Regions from separate parts of the Virgibacillus ainsalahensis genome, predicted to be linked through region 1. Evidence: a T-box and tRNA genes for the amino acid it is inferred to sense, from the RefSeq annotation. Region 1 holds a T-box; the other holds one or more tRNA genes.
The links. The T-box of region 1 lies ahead of serS (serine--tRNA ligase). A T-box ahead of a tRNA ligase gene usually reads a tRNA of that ligase, here a tRNA-Ser.
Positions count from the first base shown of each region.

Region 2: it encodes a tRNA-Ser, which carries the amino acid that the T-box ahead of serS (serine--tRNA ligase) is inferred to sense. The anticodon was not compared.

Region 1 is NZ_AP043943.1:3,508,010-3,515,881, reverse strand. Features, by position in the region: gene ACZ427_RS17480 (YaaC family protein) at 390-1,352, opposite strand; gene guaB (IMP dehydrogenase) at 1,525-2,994, shown strand; gene ACZ427_RS17470 (serine hydrolase) at 3,135-4,472, shown strand; gene pdxS (pyridoxal 5'-phosphate synthase lyase subunit PdxS) at 4,500-5,384, shown strand; gene pdxT (pyridoxal 5'-phosphate synthase glutaminase subunit PdxT) at 5,400-5,990, shown strand; T-box leader at 6,025-6,260, shown strand; gene serS (serine--tRNA ligase) at 6,414-7,688, shown strand.
Region 2 is NZ_AP043943.1:1,970,191-1,978,062, forward strand. Features, by position in the region: gene ACZ427_RS09570 (peptidoglycan D,D-transpeptidase FtsI family protein) at 1-522, opposite strand, end outside; gene ACZ427_RS09575 (MFS transporter) at 601-1,872, opposite strand; gene ACZ427_RS09580 (superoxide dismutase) at 2,050-2,661, opposite strand; tRNA gene ACZ427_RS09585 (tRNA-Phe) at 2,888-2,960, opposite strand; tRNA gene ACZ427_RS09590 (tRNA-Ser) at 3,059-3,151, opposite strand; tRNA gene ACZ427_RS09595 (tRNA-Ile) at 3,161-3,237, opposite strand; tRNA gene ACZ427_RS09600 (tRNA-His) at 3,255-3,330, opposite strand; tRNA gene ACZ427_RS09605 (tRNA-Met) at 3,345-3,421, opposite strand; tRNA gene ACZ427_RS09610 (tRNA-Asn) at 3,426-3,500, opposite strand; gene ACZ427_RS09615 (Na/Pi cotransporter family protein) at 3,956-5,581, opposite strand; gene ACZ427_RS09620 (NfeD family protein) at 5,791-6,426, opposite strand; gene ACZ427_RS09625 (hypothetical protein) at 6,497-6,826, shown strand; gene ACZ427_RS09630 (hypothetical protein) at 6,879-7,262, opposite strand; gene ACZ427_RS09635 (DUF2624 domain-containing protein) at 7,430-7,717, shown strand.

The DNA of each region.
Region 1 (7,872 bases):
ATAACCAGAACACCACTCCCAGCGTAGGCAGAATACGCAGACTCCTGTGGGAACAGCACTTTACGTAAGACCCCGCAGCGGCGATCTTCCGCGAGGAGGCTGAAGCCGTGCCCGCGGAAAGCGAAGTATTCTGCCGAAGCGATTGTGATAGCACTCGGGTTCAAAAGGAATGGAAGAAAGCAAAACCATGATAAAGTTACGTCGTCTTTTATATCAAATGCGACGTTTAAGAGCAACAAGATTTATTAAAAGAGCCAACCGGAAAAAAGTATAATCTTGGGCTATACTGAATAATTTTTTCCGTGCTAATAACAGTTGTTTTCATACAAAAGTATAAAACTATCTTACTGCATTACTAAAGCTTTATCGCTATAAAAATCTGGTCCTCATTAGTATAATGAGGCCCTTTCTATTAAAAGGTTACCAAGCAGAATTGGTATTTTCTCAGCTGCCACTGTTAAATAATGGAAGATGATGGAATAATCCTGTCCGTATTTTGTGGAAAACAGCTCTCCCCAATATTCGGTTTCGTATCTTGAAATCATGCTCAAGTTATATAACAGCAGATAGTGAATCATGATTTCCGGTATTTGAACAAAATGTCCCCGATCATATGGAAAGTAAATTTTCTGTTTTAGCAGATGGAAATAAAATGGTCCTATGGATGATGTGCCAATGGATTTTTCCAGTTTTATAACAAGGTATTTTTTTGTTTTTCCTGTATTTTTGATAGGTGGTAAATAATGGCTGATACGATTGATAAATGCCTTTTCCGTTAAATGATAGCTGTCCAATAGATCTAAAGGGAAGTTTAATGTTGTTCTTCCAACCTCCCCTACTTCCACACTTTTCTCCTTTTTTTGCCACAAGAAAAAATCATTCATTTCCGGAATTAACTCAAGCAAGATATCCATTTTGACTTTTGTAAACGGAGGATGTTTAGAAGCGAATAAATGCTGGTAGGTATAGGTGAATAAGCCGTTTTGTTGGATTTTCACTTCATCCAAAAAAAAGCTGTATTGCTTTTTCTTCCGCTTTCTGGCTGTCACGCCATGGGCCAGGATTGCAGTCGACTCTGGGTAGTCCGGCCTTCTTGTTAATAAACATGCCTTCAGCAGGTGGACCATTCCATAAAAATACAAAATCGGCTTTAATCTGACATCAACCTCTTCCCCCTCTTTTAAAAAAAGCTGCCCATGTTCAAGGTAATACATAAATGTAGCACTGTTTTCAAAGCTCTTTGACTCGGCATCTATGTTTGGTAGCAGTCGATAACAGTTTTTTAAGTAGTTTTGGCTTGTTTGCAAGTTTTGCAGGTTTGTATAAAAAGCATCGAATGACTGAAACTTCATTATGCTTTACCCCCCACCCCGCTAAATATTTTAAAAATTTGAATATTTTTACTTTTACAATGTGGTTGAAAAACATCTATTGATGACGTAAAGTAAATGAAAATAGTAGTACCTACGTAGTATAACCAATTAAATAGATTCCATACACATTTAATTTCAAAGGAGGATAAAAATGCGGGAAGATAAATTTGCAAAAGAAGGTTTAACATTTGATGATGTATTGTTGATGCCAGCTGAATCGGAGGTATTGCCAAACCAAGTACAGCTTCATACAGATTTATCGGTTAACTTGAAACTGAATGCACCTTTCATCAGTGCCGGTATGGATACAGTAACAGAAGCGCCGATGGCTATTTCGATGGCTCGCCAAGGTGGCTTTGGTGTCATTCATAAAAATATGTCGATTGAAGATCAAGCTGAACAGGTGGACAAGGTAAAACGTTCGGAAAGTGGTGTTATCACAAATCCTTTCTTCCTGACTCCGGAGCATCAGGTGTTTGATGCTGAACACCTCATGGGTAAATTCCGCATTTCAGGTGTGCCGATTGTTAATACAATCGAAGAACAAAAATTAGTAGGTATTTTGACGAATCGTGATCTGCGTTTCATTCAGGATTATTCGATTATGATTTCAGAAGTAATGACAAGTGAGGATCTTGTCACAGCCCCAGTAGGGACGACTTTAGAAGAGGCTGAAAAACTTCTGCAGAAATATAAAATCGAAAAATTGCCACTTTTGGATGATGAAGGCATTTTAAAAGGGCTAATTACAATCAAGGATATTGAAAAAGCAATTGAATTTCCAAATGCTGCAAAAGATTCACAGGGAAGGTTAATCGTTGCTGCAGCAGTCGGCGTTACCGGGGATTCGATGAAACGAATTGAAAAACTTGTCGATGCGGGTGTTGATGTGATTGTAATAGATACAGCACATGGGCATTCTAAAGGTGTTTTAGAGCAATTGAAAGAAGTAAGAAAGGTGTATCCGGATCTGGATATTATCGCAGGAAATGTCGCAACCGCTGAAGCAACGAGGGCTTTAATTGAAGCAGGAGCATCTGTTGTCAAAGTTGGAATCGGGCCAGGATCAATTTGCACAACACGAGTCGTGGCAGGTGTCGGTGTACCGCAAATAACTGCCGTTCATGACTGTGCAGTTGCAGCGGCTGAATATGATGTCCCTGTCATTGCAGATGGTGGCATCAAATATTCCGGCGATATCGTAAAGGCACTTGCTTCCGGGGCACATGCTGTCATGCTTGGCAGTATGTTTGCAGGAGTATCAGAAAGTCCCGGAGAAACGGAAATTTATCAGGGAAGACAATTTAAAGTATATCGGGGAATGGGTTCTGTTGGTGCAATGAAATCCGGTTCAAAAGATCGCTACTTCCAGGAGTCCTCTGATAACAGAAAGCTTGTTCCAGAAGGCATTGAAGGCAGGGTTGCATATAAAGGTCCACTCGCAGATACCATTCACCAGCTTATCGGTGGCTTACGTGCAGGAATGGGATACTGCGGTACTGCAACGATTGATGCCCTGCGCAATGATACACGCTTCATCCGAATTACGAACGCAGGTCTGCGTGAGAGTCATCCGCATGATGTTCAAGTCACGAAAGAGGCACCAAATTACACATTCTAATCACAGCTTTATAAAAAAATAAGATGGGGATGGTTCCCCGTCTATTTTTTTATTTTTTTCTGTGGTAAAATAATTAAGTGCGACTTATTTAATCGTAAGGATGCAAACAGACGTTTAAAATACAGTGGAGGTACGGAAAGTTGAAATACAATAGAAAAGCGAGTTTTTCATTATTGCTGATTGCATTAGTAATGATGACATCGGTAGTTACACAGCCCTTTACTGCCAAGGCAGAAGATGAATTAAGTTTAAATGCTGAATCGGCTATTTTAGTTGATGCAGAAACAGGAAAAGTATTATATGCAAAAAACCCGGATGCAGAGCTTCCGCCGGCCAGTATGACAAAAATGATGACAGAGTACTTGGTCCTCGAAGCAATTGATGAAGGCGAAATAAGCTGGGATACAACGACACAAATCAGTGATTATCCCTACAGTATTTCTGCAAATCCATTATTTTCCGGTGTGGGTTTGACGCAGGATAAGGATTATACGGTACGGGAATTATACGAAGCAATGGCTGTTTTTTCCGATAATGCTACAACCATAGCACTAGCAGAGCTAATTGCCGGATCGGAAACAGCATTTGTAGAGATGATGAATGCAAAAGCTGAAGAACTGAATCTGACGGATTATAAATTTGTGAATTCGAGCGGATTGGACAACTCCTCCTTAGGTGATAATCGCCCCGAAGGAACTGACCCGAATGGTTCAAATTTATTATCAGCAAGATCATCAGCATTGCTCGCTTATCATTTAGTAAATGATTTTGAGGAAGCATTGGAAATTTCCAGTATGACAGAAGTAGAGTTTGAAGATTACACTGTCGAAAATTTAAATTGGATGCTTCCACATGAAGCTACATACCTTGAGCAGTTCCACTATGAAGGCATGGATGGTTTGAAAACAGGTAACACAGAACTTGCCGGATTTACCTTTACCGGAACAGCTGAACGTGATGGACAGAGACTGATTTCAGTAGTAATGAAAACCAATAGCAAAGAAGAACGTTTCCAGGAAACAGCTAAACTGATGGATTATGGTTATGATAATTTCCAAACAGAGGAACTGTTCCCTGCCGGATATCAGAAAGAGAATGAATCTGTAATTCCTGTAGCAAAAGGGAAAGAAAATGAACTAAATGTTTCGATAGCTGAAGGTTTTTCTATACCGATCAAATCTGGAGAAGAAGAACTGTATTCGCTTCAATATACCCTTGATGAAGAGAAGTTAAACGAAGATGGGGAATTAATTGCACCAATTGAACAGGGTGAACAGCTCGGTACAGCCGAGATTGTCTATGATGGTGAAACGGACTATGGCTACATATTTTCTGAAAGCAGTGATTCTGTTACATTAGTGGCAGATGAGGCTGTAGAGAAAGATAATTGGTTTATGCTGACATTAGGAGCCATTGGTGACTTTTTCAGTAATTTATTTACTACAGCTGTAGACTGGATTAAAGGATTATTTTCATAAAAAAACATAATACAGGGGGAAACAGATATGGTAAACACAGGAACAGAACGTGTAAAACGAGGCATGGCTGAAATGCAAAAAGGCGGCGTAATTATGGATGTTGTTAACGCCGAGCAGGCAAAAATAGCCGAAGAAGCTGGGGCAGTAGCAGTAATGGCTTTGGAACGTGTTCCATCTGATATCCGTGCAGCAGGTGGAGTTGCCCGTATGGCTGATCCGACAATAACAGAGGAAGTATTAAATGCCGTATCCATTCCGGTTATGGCAAAAGCACGTATCGGACATGTTGTAGAAGCTCGCGTCCTTGAATCAATGGGCGTGGATTATATCGATGAAAGTGAAGTATTAACACCTGCAGATGATGTTTTTCATTTGAATAAATCGGCTTATACCGTTCCTTTTGTCTGTGGCTGCCGTAATTTGGGAGAAGCAACCCGCAGAATCGGTGAAGGTGCTTCCATGCTCCGTACAAAGGGAGAACCTGGTACTGGGAATATCGTTGAAGCGGTTCGTCATATGCGTGAGGTACAATCGGAGATTCGCAAGCTTTCTTCGATGTCTAAAGATGAAGTGATGACTTATGCAAAAGAAATTGGTGCACCATATGACTTAATGCTTGAGATACGTGAAGAAGGGCGCTTGCCTGTTGTTAACTTTGCAGCAGGTGGTATTGCCACACCATCGGATGCAGCACTAATGATGGAATTAGGTGCAGATGGCGTTTTCGTTGGATCTGGAATCTTCAAATCAGCGAACCCAGCAAAATTTGCTAAATCAATTGTTGAAGCAACTACGCATTATCAAGACTATAAATTAATTGCAGAGCTTTCCAAAGATCTTGGTACAGCTATGAAAGGACTTGAAATGAGTACAATTTCTGCAGAAGATCGCATGCAGGACCGAAGCGAATAAAAGGAGGTGTATCCTGTGACTACGATTGGTGTACTTGCTCTACAGGGTGCAATTCGTGAACATATCCGTTCTGTGGAAGAAAGCGGAGCTGAAGCAATCGAAGTAAAACGTAAAGAACAGCTTGAAGATATTGATGGATTGATTCTTCCCGGTGGCGAAAGTACCACAATGCGCCGTCTGATTGACAGCTATGACTTCTTCGATGCAATCCAAAATTTTGGAAAGCAAGGGAAACCTGTATTTGGCACATGTGCCGGACTCATTCTAATGGCAAATGCCATAGAGGGACAGGAAAATGCTCACCTTGGATTAATGGATATAACAGTGGCCCGTAATGCGTTTGGCCGTCAGGTTGCAAGTTTTGAAGCAGCGATGGAAATTGCAAACGTAGCTGATGATTTCAATGCCGTATTTATTCGTGCACCATATGTGACAGAAGCTGGTCCGGAGGTTGAGATTCTTGCATCCTATGAAGGACGGGTTGTCGCAGCAAAACAAGGGCATTATTTATGTACCGCATTCCATCCGGAGCTGACAGAAGATAATCGATGTATTGCATATTTTGTTGGTATGGTGGAACAATCATTACAAACACTTGCATCCTGATGGGAAATTAGCTATGATATAAGATAATTAAAAAGGAAAAGTTACGATAGGAAGTAGTAACAGTACATCCTTCTATAGAGAGTCGGTGGCAGGTGTGAACCGATGTTGGGGTACTGGGAATCCATCCTTGAACTGGTTTATTGAATGTGGAGATTTTTCACCTCCACTAGTAAGTAAACCCGGTTGAAGCACCGTTAAAAGCTGTGAGCCGGAAGAGTTCATCTCTTCAACAAGGGTGGCAACGCGGGAAAATATACTCTCGTCCCTACAGTGTAGGGGCGGGAGTTTTTTTTGGCAGTAAGAAACCAATATTTCATACAAAGGTATAAAACCTTCTTACTGCATAAGTACAGCAGGAACTCGCCGTTAAACGCTTGGTGAATGCCAGGTTTTCTAATATATAAATATAAGGAGGAATTACACATGTTGGACATGAAATTTCTACGCAATAACCTTGAAGAAGTAAAAGAAAAATTAAGTCATCGGGGGGAAGATTTATCTGAACTGGACAGGTTTGAAGAGCTTGATGAAAAACGCCGGAATCTGATTGCAGAAACGGAAAAACTAAAAGCAAAACGAAATGAAGCATCCAAGCAAATCTCCGTTTTAAAGAAAGAGAAAAAGGATGCAACACCTGCAATTAACGAAATGCGTGAGGTTGGGGACAAGATTTCCGCACTGGATAAAGAGCTGAAAGAGAAAGAAGAACAGCTTGAACACATTATGCTTTCCATCCCGAATATTCCCCATGAAAGTGTACCGGTGGGAGAAGATGAGGATGACAACGTGGAAGCAAGAAAATGGGGCAATATCCCGGAGTTTCCCAATGAAGCACAGCCGCACTGGGATATTGCTGTAAATCTTGATATCCTGGATTTCGAACGTGCAGGAAAGGTAACCGGAAGCCGTTTTGTCTTTTATAAAGGACTTGGTACACGGCTTGAACGTGCATTAATGAGCTTTATGATGGATCTGCATGCAGATGAACATGGCTATACCGAAATGATGCCACCACAGATTGTAAACCGTGCTAGTCTTACTGGAACTGGTCAGCTGCCTAAATTCGCAGAAGATGTTTTTAAACTTGAGGACTGGGATTATTTTATGATACCAACGGCGGAAGTTCCTGTAACCAACTACCATCGTGATGAAATCTTATCATCTGAAGACTTACCTAAAAAGTATGTTGCATATAGTGCCAATTTCCGTTCCGAAGCGGGATCTGCCGGGCGGGATACTCGCGGGCTTATCCGTCAGCACCAATTTAACAAAGTAGAACTTGTTCATTTTGCAAAACCCGAAGATTCTTATGAATCATTGGAAACTTTAACAGCGAATGCAGAAAAAGTATTACAATTGCTGAAATTACCATATCGGGTGATGAGCATGTGTACAGGCGATTTAGGATTCACTGCAGCAAAAAAATACGATATTGAAGTTTGGATTCCAAGTCAGGAAACCTATCGTGAAATTTCTTCCTGCTCCAACTTTGAAGATTTCCAGGCAAGACGTGCCGGCATCCGTTTCCGTAGAGATGCAAAAGGAAAACCGGAATTTGTTCATACATTAAATGGATCCGGGCTTGCTATCGGCCGAACCGTTGCGGCAATTTTGGAGAATTATCAGCAGGAAGATGGATCAGTGTTGATTCCTGAAGTATTACAGCCATACATGGGTGGCAAGAAAGTATTGAAGTAAAAATAGAGAGAGGACAATTTATCCTCTCTCTTATTTGTTTATGGAAAAGAATAAAAAAACAGTAGATGTATCATAATAATAAGCGAGTAAGTGAGTATATTTTTCTCTGCGGGGTCTTCAGACACGTGCTGTTCTGATCAGGAGTCAACGGTCCGCAGCGAAAATCAACCATCTCAAGGGTGCA
Region 2 (7,872 bases), 1.5 Mb from region 1:
AACTTCCTCTTCTGCTTTTGAGAAGTCACTTATTTCTTCTTCTGTAATACGATCCAAAACTTCATTATAATATTCCGAATTACTCATTTCAGCTGCTGCTTCATCTGAGACACGGCTTTCCACTTCCTCGGTGTTATTTAAGTACCAATATTCCTTCCTGTTTCTTTCTGTAATACCTTCCAGATCTTCTTTACTATCCATAGAAATAAATTCTGCCAAATTTTCCGCTACTTCAAGCCGGTCTTCTGCCTGCACTCCTTTCGGCGGGGTGTATGTAATAGAGTAGACAGGATCATTGTCTACTACAACATCATGATTACGATCATAAATTTTCCCCCGTGGTACAGGTATTTTTGTTGTATCCTGTATAGTGCGGTCAATTTCATCCTGAAAATCTTCCCCATTCAGTATTTGAACTACTCCCAGTTGAAGTATCAAAACAGAAAATAATAAAAATACAATGAAAAATAATATGTTTAATCGGAAGGGAAGTTGTGCTTTTTTCTTTTTCTTATTTTTCATTTATTCTCCCCCAAATGAAATGGTTTGCTAAATATCCATTATTAATTATACCATTTCTAAGAACAAATTCTAACAGGTTTAACGATTTTTTTCATCTGTCATCTGATCTTTTATCATAACTTCCTTTTTATTTGGTGCTGTCAGGTAAATATCCTTTACAAATAAATAAATAAATAAATGTCCCGTCCCGAAAATGACCAATAACCATGGGATGATCTGTTCTGCAGAAAAAATAGAGACAGCTATCAGAAAAACACCAATGGATATAAATCTGCCCAGATTAACAAACAATTCCCTTACAACGATATATTCTACACGTAGATCCTTTGCCTTCCAAGCCTTTCCTATGACATCATAGCTTAGAGAAACATAAGGCACATTGATAATTGGATATGCAATCCCAATACATATTGCATAAATAATCAGCAATAGATAACTTATATCAAATATAATGATAAAAATTGAAAAATAAAGGATTAACGCACCGATTAATATTGCCTTTTTCCTTAAATGTGATTTGATAAATTTGGTGGCAATAAAATAAAACACAAATGAAAGTCCGGATAAAAATAAGTTGAATGTTCCTAAAGCAAATTCACTTTGAGTTACCAAATACACCCATATCGTAATCACAAAAAGAAAAATTCCTTCCCTTAATCCTTGTGCCAGGTGTGCATATAAAATCCGATTCCAATTTTTATTATGATGTCTTTCTTCCACAACTCTTTTAAAATGAAAACTGCCTTCTGCCTGGCGGCGATTTAAGAAAAAGCTGCAAGCTACCGCACAAATAAATAAGATAAATGAAAGTGTAAAAATTGTAGTGTATCCAAGGTTTTCAGTCATCCTTGCAATTATTGTCCCTGCCAGTAACGGGCCAACCATTCCACCAAATGATTGTAGCACACCCAAAAAGCCATTAAAGAAGTCTCTCGTTTCCGGTTCAGTTATTTCAAATGTTAATACATTAAATGCCAGCCAATAAAAGCCATAACCGATTCCAAGTAAACTCCCCAGCATAAAATTAAATGTAGAAGCATTTTCACCTATTATTAATACACTTAAAAAAAACAGAGATAAAAAAATTACTCCTAGCCTTAATACGATCACTCTGTCAATTTTCTTTGCAATCTTTCCTGCAAGTATAAAGGTAAGTGGCTGAAATATAACGATGCCCAAATTGTACATAGCAATGGTGATATAATCTCCGGATTGCTTCCACAAATATATATTAACAAATGTATTTGACAGGAAGAGTCCTAATGAATAGAGTCCACCAATGACCAGTAATAATAATAAATCACGATTTATATCCAGTTTATCTTGAAAAAAATTCATTTTTTTTAACATAACTGATACCCCTTTTTGTCATTTATAGTGTTATCAACCCGAGTACCAGATATGCAAATTGGATGCATTAAACAATAATTACCATTAGGAAATCCAGGTAGTAGGAAGGTTTTAATCTTACTGTTGCAAATAAAAAAACACGGGAGTCACTTCCCGTGTTTTCATCGTTTATCATTATTATTTTGCTTCACTATAATTTTTTGCTACTTCATCCCAATTTACAACATTCCAAAATGCAGCAATATAATCAGGGCGTTTATTTTGATACTTTAGATAATAAGCATGCTCCCAAACATCCAGACCTAGTAATGGAGTTTGGCCTTCCATAATAGGTGAATCCTGGTTAGGTGTACTTGTTATTTCAAGTTCTCCATTATTTAGAATAAGCCAAGCCCATCCTGAGCCAAAGCGTCCTGCTGCAGCATTGCCGAATTCTTCTTTGAATTTATCAAAGCTGCCGAATTTTGAATTGATTTTATCAGCTAATTCCCCAGATGGCTCTCCACCGCCATTTGGCGATAAAACTTTCCAGAAAAGGCTGTGGTTTGCATGTCCGCCACCATTATTGCGGACTGCAGTACGTGCACTCTCAGGTACAGCGTCCAGATTACTGATTAAATCTTCAACTGATTTCTCCTGAAGATCTGCATGTCCTTCCAACGCACCGTTTAACTTTGTAACATACGTATTATGATGCTTGGTATGGTGAATGTTCATCGTTTCTTTGTCAATTGTTGGTTCTAATGCATCATATGCATAAGGTAGTTCTGGTAATTCAAATTTTGCCATTTTTAGTGTTCCTCCTCTAATAAAATTGTTATTAAAAGGATTGAAAATTCACCCTTTAGTGTAAAGGTTATCAAAGCTTTACTGGGTATGCAAACTTTATGCATGTACAAAAAGTAGAATTTTCTCCAACATGAAAACTATTCCCTTTTACTGTTAATTAAAACATCATTCATTTAAACATTTTTTACTAAATAAAAAAACAAGCAATTCGCTTGTTAACAAAAGGTGGCTCGGGACGGAATCGAACCGCCGACACAGGGATTTTCAGTCCCTTGCTCTACCGACTGAGCTACCGAGCCGTATTATATATTTTATAATTCAAATTCTGTGCTTTTTAAAACATTGCTTTCGACAATTTTAATTCTATCATCTGATTCATAATTACTTTAAATATGTATGGAGGAGGAAGAGGGATTCGAACCCCCGCGGGCTTTGACACCCCTGTCGGTTTTCAAGACCGATCCCTTCAGCCAGACTTGGGTATTCCTCCGAGTTTTGATGGTGGACCCTGCAGGACTCGAACCTGCGACCGATCGGTTATGAGCCGATAGCTCTAACCAGCTGAGCTAAGGGTCCTTTATATTTAATTTTAATGGGGCGATCGATGGGGATCGAACCCACGTATGCCGGAGCCACAATCCGGTGCGTTAACCACTTCGCCACGACCGCCATCTGTTATTTATTGGTAGCGGCGGAGGGGATCGAACCCCCGACCTCACGGGTATGAACCGTACGCTCTCGCCAGCTGAGCTACACCGCCATATTGGCTCCACAGGCAGGATTCGAACCTGCGACCGATCGGTTAACAGCCGATAGCTCTACCACTGAGCTACTGTGGAATAATTGATTTCGTATTGCTGCAGATTTATTAACTTAAATTAACAGCGACGAAATATAATTTATCATGTTCGACAAGATCTGTCAATATCTTTTGTTAACATTTTAATTTTTTCGTTGTTTTGATTAGAAAACTTTTCTATATGCATAACTTAGTTACACAACTAAGGATTACAAATAAATATCAGTATTCTTTCTAATTCATTATGTAGCTATCCAAGCGACAATATATAATATAGCATTTTAAACTTTGGATTTCAATTAAAAACTTAAAAAACATTTATACAGATACAAAAAAATGAAATCTAAAGTACTTTAATCACCCACTATAAAAGGAAGGTCAATATAATGTGCCTCTTAAAGCATGCCTTTATCTGATGTGCACCTGTAACTCCCTATAAAGGCTTATAAGGAACGAAAATAAAGAGAAGGGGCTTTCCCCTTCTCTTGGCAAATACTATTCTTCCAGGACCTCTTCAGCTATATTAACAGCATGATCGCCAATTCGTTCTAAATTACTAATCAAATCTACAAATACGATACCAGCCGATCCGTTACAAAGACCTTCATTCATCCGTATAATGTGTTTCTTACGGTAAGTGCGTTCCATTTTGTCTATTTCTTCTTCTTTTTGAACTACTGCAAGCGCCTCTTCTCTATCCACATTTTCTAAGGCTTTTACTGACTGTTTCACAGTAAGAATCGTTAAATCAAACATATTATTAAGATCTTCTTCTGCCTGCTCTGTTAAATGCACTTTATTTGATATTTTATAATCAATTAATTCAATAATATTCTCAAAATGGTCGCCAATCCGTTCAATATCACGGACAGTATCCATTAAAGCCGTATGCTTAGAACTTTCTGCCTCTGTTAGAGAATCTGCAGAAATATTAATAAGATATTCTGTTATTTTCTGATCCAGATTATTTAAGGCACCCTCTACCTGCATGGCCATTTCTGAATGTTTTTGCTGATTTGTAGTTAAATACAGATTTGTTTCTTCCAACCCTTTGGATGCGTATTCGCCCATGCGAATAACTTCCGACTTGGCTTGATCCAGCGCTAATGTTGACGATTGCTGGATAAAAATCGGATCTAAATGTTTTGGTTTGTATTCAATAATGGTGTCTTCTCCAGGCACTATTTTCGTTACGAGCCATGCTAACGCACCAATGAATGGAAGTTGAATAACAGTATTGGTTAAATTGAAACTACCATGTGCAAAAGCAATGGTCATCTCTGGGTTTAAATTAAACTGTCCCTGCAGAAAAGAAACTGCTTGTGTAAATAAACCTAAAAGCAAAATACCGATTGTTGCCCCAAGTAAATTAAAAATAACATGTGTATACGCAGCACGTTTCGCAGCAACAGAGGCTCCAATTGATGCCAGGACTGCCGTTATAGTGGTTCCGATATTATCTCCGAACAATACGGGCAGAGCTGCAGCCAATTCAATCGCCCCCTCTGAAAACAACCCTTGCAAAATACCTATGGTTGCACTAGAACTTTGAACAATCAGTGTAAACACTGTACCAATTACTACACCTAATATAGGCGTTTCACTCATACTAACCGTTAACTCATGAAATGCTTCCATACTACGTAATGGAGACATACCACTGCTCATTAATTCCAACCCGAAAAATAACGCCCCAAACCCGAATATTGTTTGGCCAATGGCAGTTACTCTATGATTTTTAAAGAAGAAAATTAAAAAAGCACCTACCGCTAAAATGGGCAAAGCATATGCTCCAATGTCTAAACCAATAATAAATGCGGTTACTGTCGTTCCAATGTTGGCACCCATGATTACACCGATAGCCTGTCTGAATGTCATAAACCCGGCATTTACGAGACCTACTGTAAGTACCGTAGTACCGGAACTACTTTGAATTAATATAGTGACAATAATACCAGCTAACACACCCATAAATGGATTGCTCGTAAACTTGTCCAAAATATCTCTTAATCGGTCACCAGCTGACCTTTGCAGACCATCACCCATATATTTAATACCAAGAAGAAAAATACCTAGTCCACCAATAAATTCAAATATCAGTGTCTGCACATCGATATCCAATTGTTGCTACCACCCTTCAGTCTTGTAGAATCTTGTCGTATTCCATTACTATTATTAAATGAAGTTGAAGGATTTGTAAAGGAACAATTTAAAAATTAACAATAACTTTACATTCCTGTTTAGCTGTCTATTTATTAGTTACCCTATTAGGTGTCTTTTCATTCCTAATATAAACAAATAACCCCCATGAAATCATGGAGGTTATTTGTTTATTGATCAGCTATTTTTTCAACAAGTATCTTTGTACCATCTACATGCACAATCCGGACAGGAACATTCTTTTCAATCCACTGACCATTTGATATTGCACTATAATCTTTTTTATTTACCCTAATGGTCCCGACCGGTCTTAAAGCACTTAACGTCACACCTTCGTCATTGATAAGTTTTTCGTATTCCTGATTCATCGAATTGTATCCAGCTTCTTTTGTTAATTGATCTTTTAAGGCAATCTTGGTCCACATTTCCCTTCGTTTAAAAACTTTCAGGAAAAACAAAGAAGATCCAGCGCCAATAAGAACTCCTAAAACCGCATATAAGCCAGAAGCTAAATCTGGAGCTGCCAGTGCAACGGCAGTTAACATTGTTGCCAGACCCAAGGTAGAAAGCGTTCCATCATTTATTATTTTTCCATCAATCACAATAAGTAATAATCCCACAAAATAAATAATAAGCATAATGATAAAAGAACTGGTTTCCATATATGCTGCAAAGTAAACCGTAATAAAACCAATACCTAGAAGTCCGAAGATCCCCCGCATATTAACGAAAATTTCACCAAGCAAAAATAATGTTCCTAAAAATGTAATAACAAAACCTATCCAAGATAAAGAAAATATTTCCAATTCATTTCCTCCTCCCATTACCTTGTACGTATTACAATTATAAATTGTTTCAACAAAAAGGAGTATACATATGAACTTTTTTAAAAAATTTTTTATCTATATTCTATTTATTCTACTTTTCATAAGTATATACCAGGATTTATCTGTTGGTACAGTTCCGGAGATAAAAAAACAATCGACCGATGTGGAGCAATCTGACGAAAAATATGATGTTGCGCATGTTAAATTGAAAGCTGGAGATACTGTTTTATCAATCGTGGAGCGTATAAATAATAATGAGTTAAAGCAAGTCGATATTGAACAAATTATTACAGATTTTCAAACAATAAACCCTTCCAGTGACCCTTACCAACTTGAGCAAGGTGTTTACTACTATTTTCCAGTGTACAATAAGCCATAGAAAATTCGTATCCATAAAAAAACAGGGGCTGAAATATTCAGCCCCTGTCCATTTAGAAAAAAGGAATAATAAAGAGTGTAATTAAAATTGAGATTGCCCCTGCCGCAATTGCAATATTACCAAGCGTATCTGCTCCACGACTTCTGGAAACAAACCCTAAGATAATCCCTGCGGCTCCTAAAATAACCGGCCATATAAAAAAGGATATGATGGATAAAGCGATCCCAATCCATCCATAGGTGCTAATAACATCCTCACCCATATGACTTTCCTGATCATCATGATTCAACACATTATCTGCTGTAAATTCTTCAGCATATTCTTCATTCCGGGAGCTATCCGGTTCAATACCTACATAGTCTTGATTTTTTCTGTTTTCACCATGATTTGGCGCGGGTTCTACTCCATTATTTCTTTTGTTTTTATAATTATCCACAGATAAGACCTCCTTTTCTACTTTTTGAGGTGCGTTTATAGCTTATGGACTTTTTGTCATTCTAATTATGCTACATTCTGGAAAATTGGCAGAATGCAATTGATTTGTAAACTTTATATCCAGTTTGCATATATTAAAACAGCATCTGTATAAAAAGGAGTATAGATATGTCAGTTTTCATTAAAGAGTTAGTTCGAAATAAATTAAGACAACTAACACCAGAAGAACTGCTTCATTATAGTAAACAGTATGGATTTTCCATAAACCGAACGACTGCTAATAATATCACACAATATTTAAAAACAAACCCTGTCGACCCATTTCACGCAAACGGCCGGGATAAAATGTTTCAGGAACTGTCCAGACTTACTGATACACAAACCGCTAACAAAGCTCAACATCTATTTCAAGAAATAATTAAATCTTACGGACTGGAATACCTTTTTAATGAATAAAGGCAAAAACACACAGTGGTGCTTTAGCTCATGCGGGAGTTTTTGCTTAAGACCTCAGACGGAGCAGGCGCTGGAGCTGGGCGTGGCTTATATTGTAACGAAAATATATACTGCCACATTTATATGCTTTCTTTACTTTTAAAAAAGGAATAACA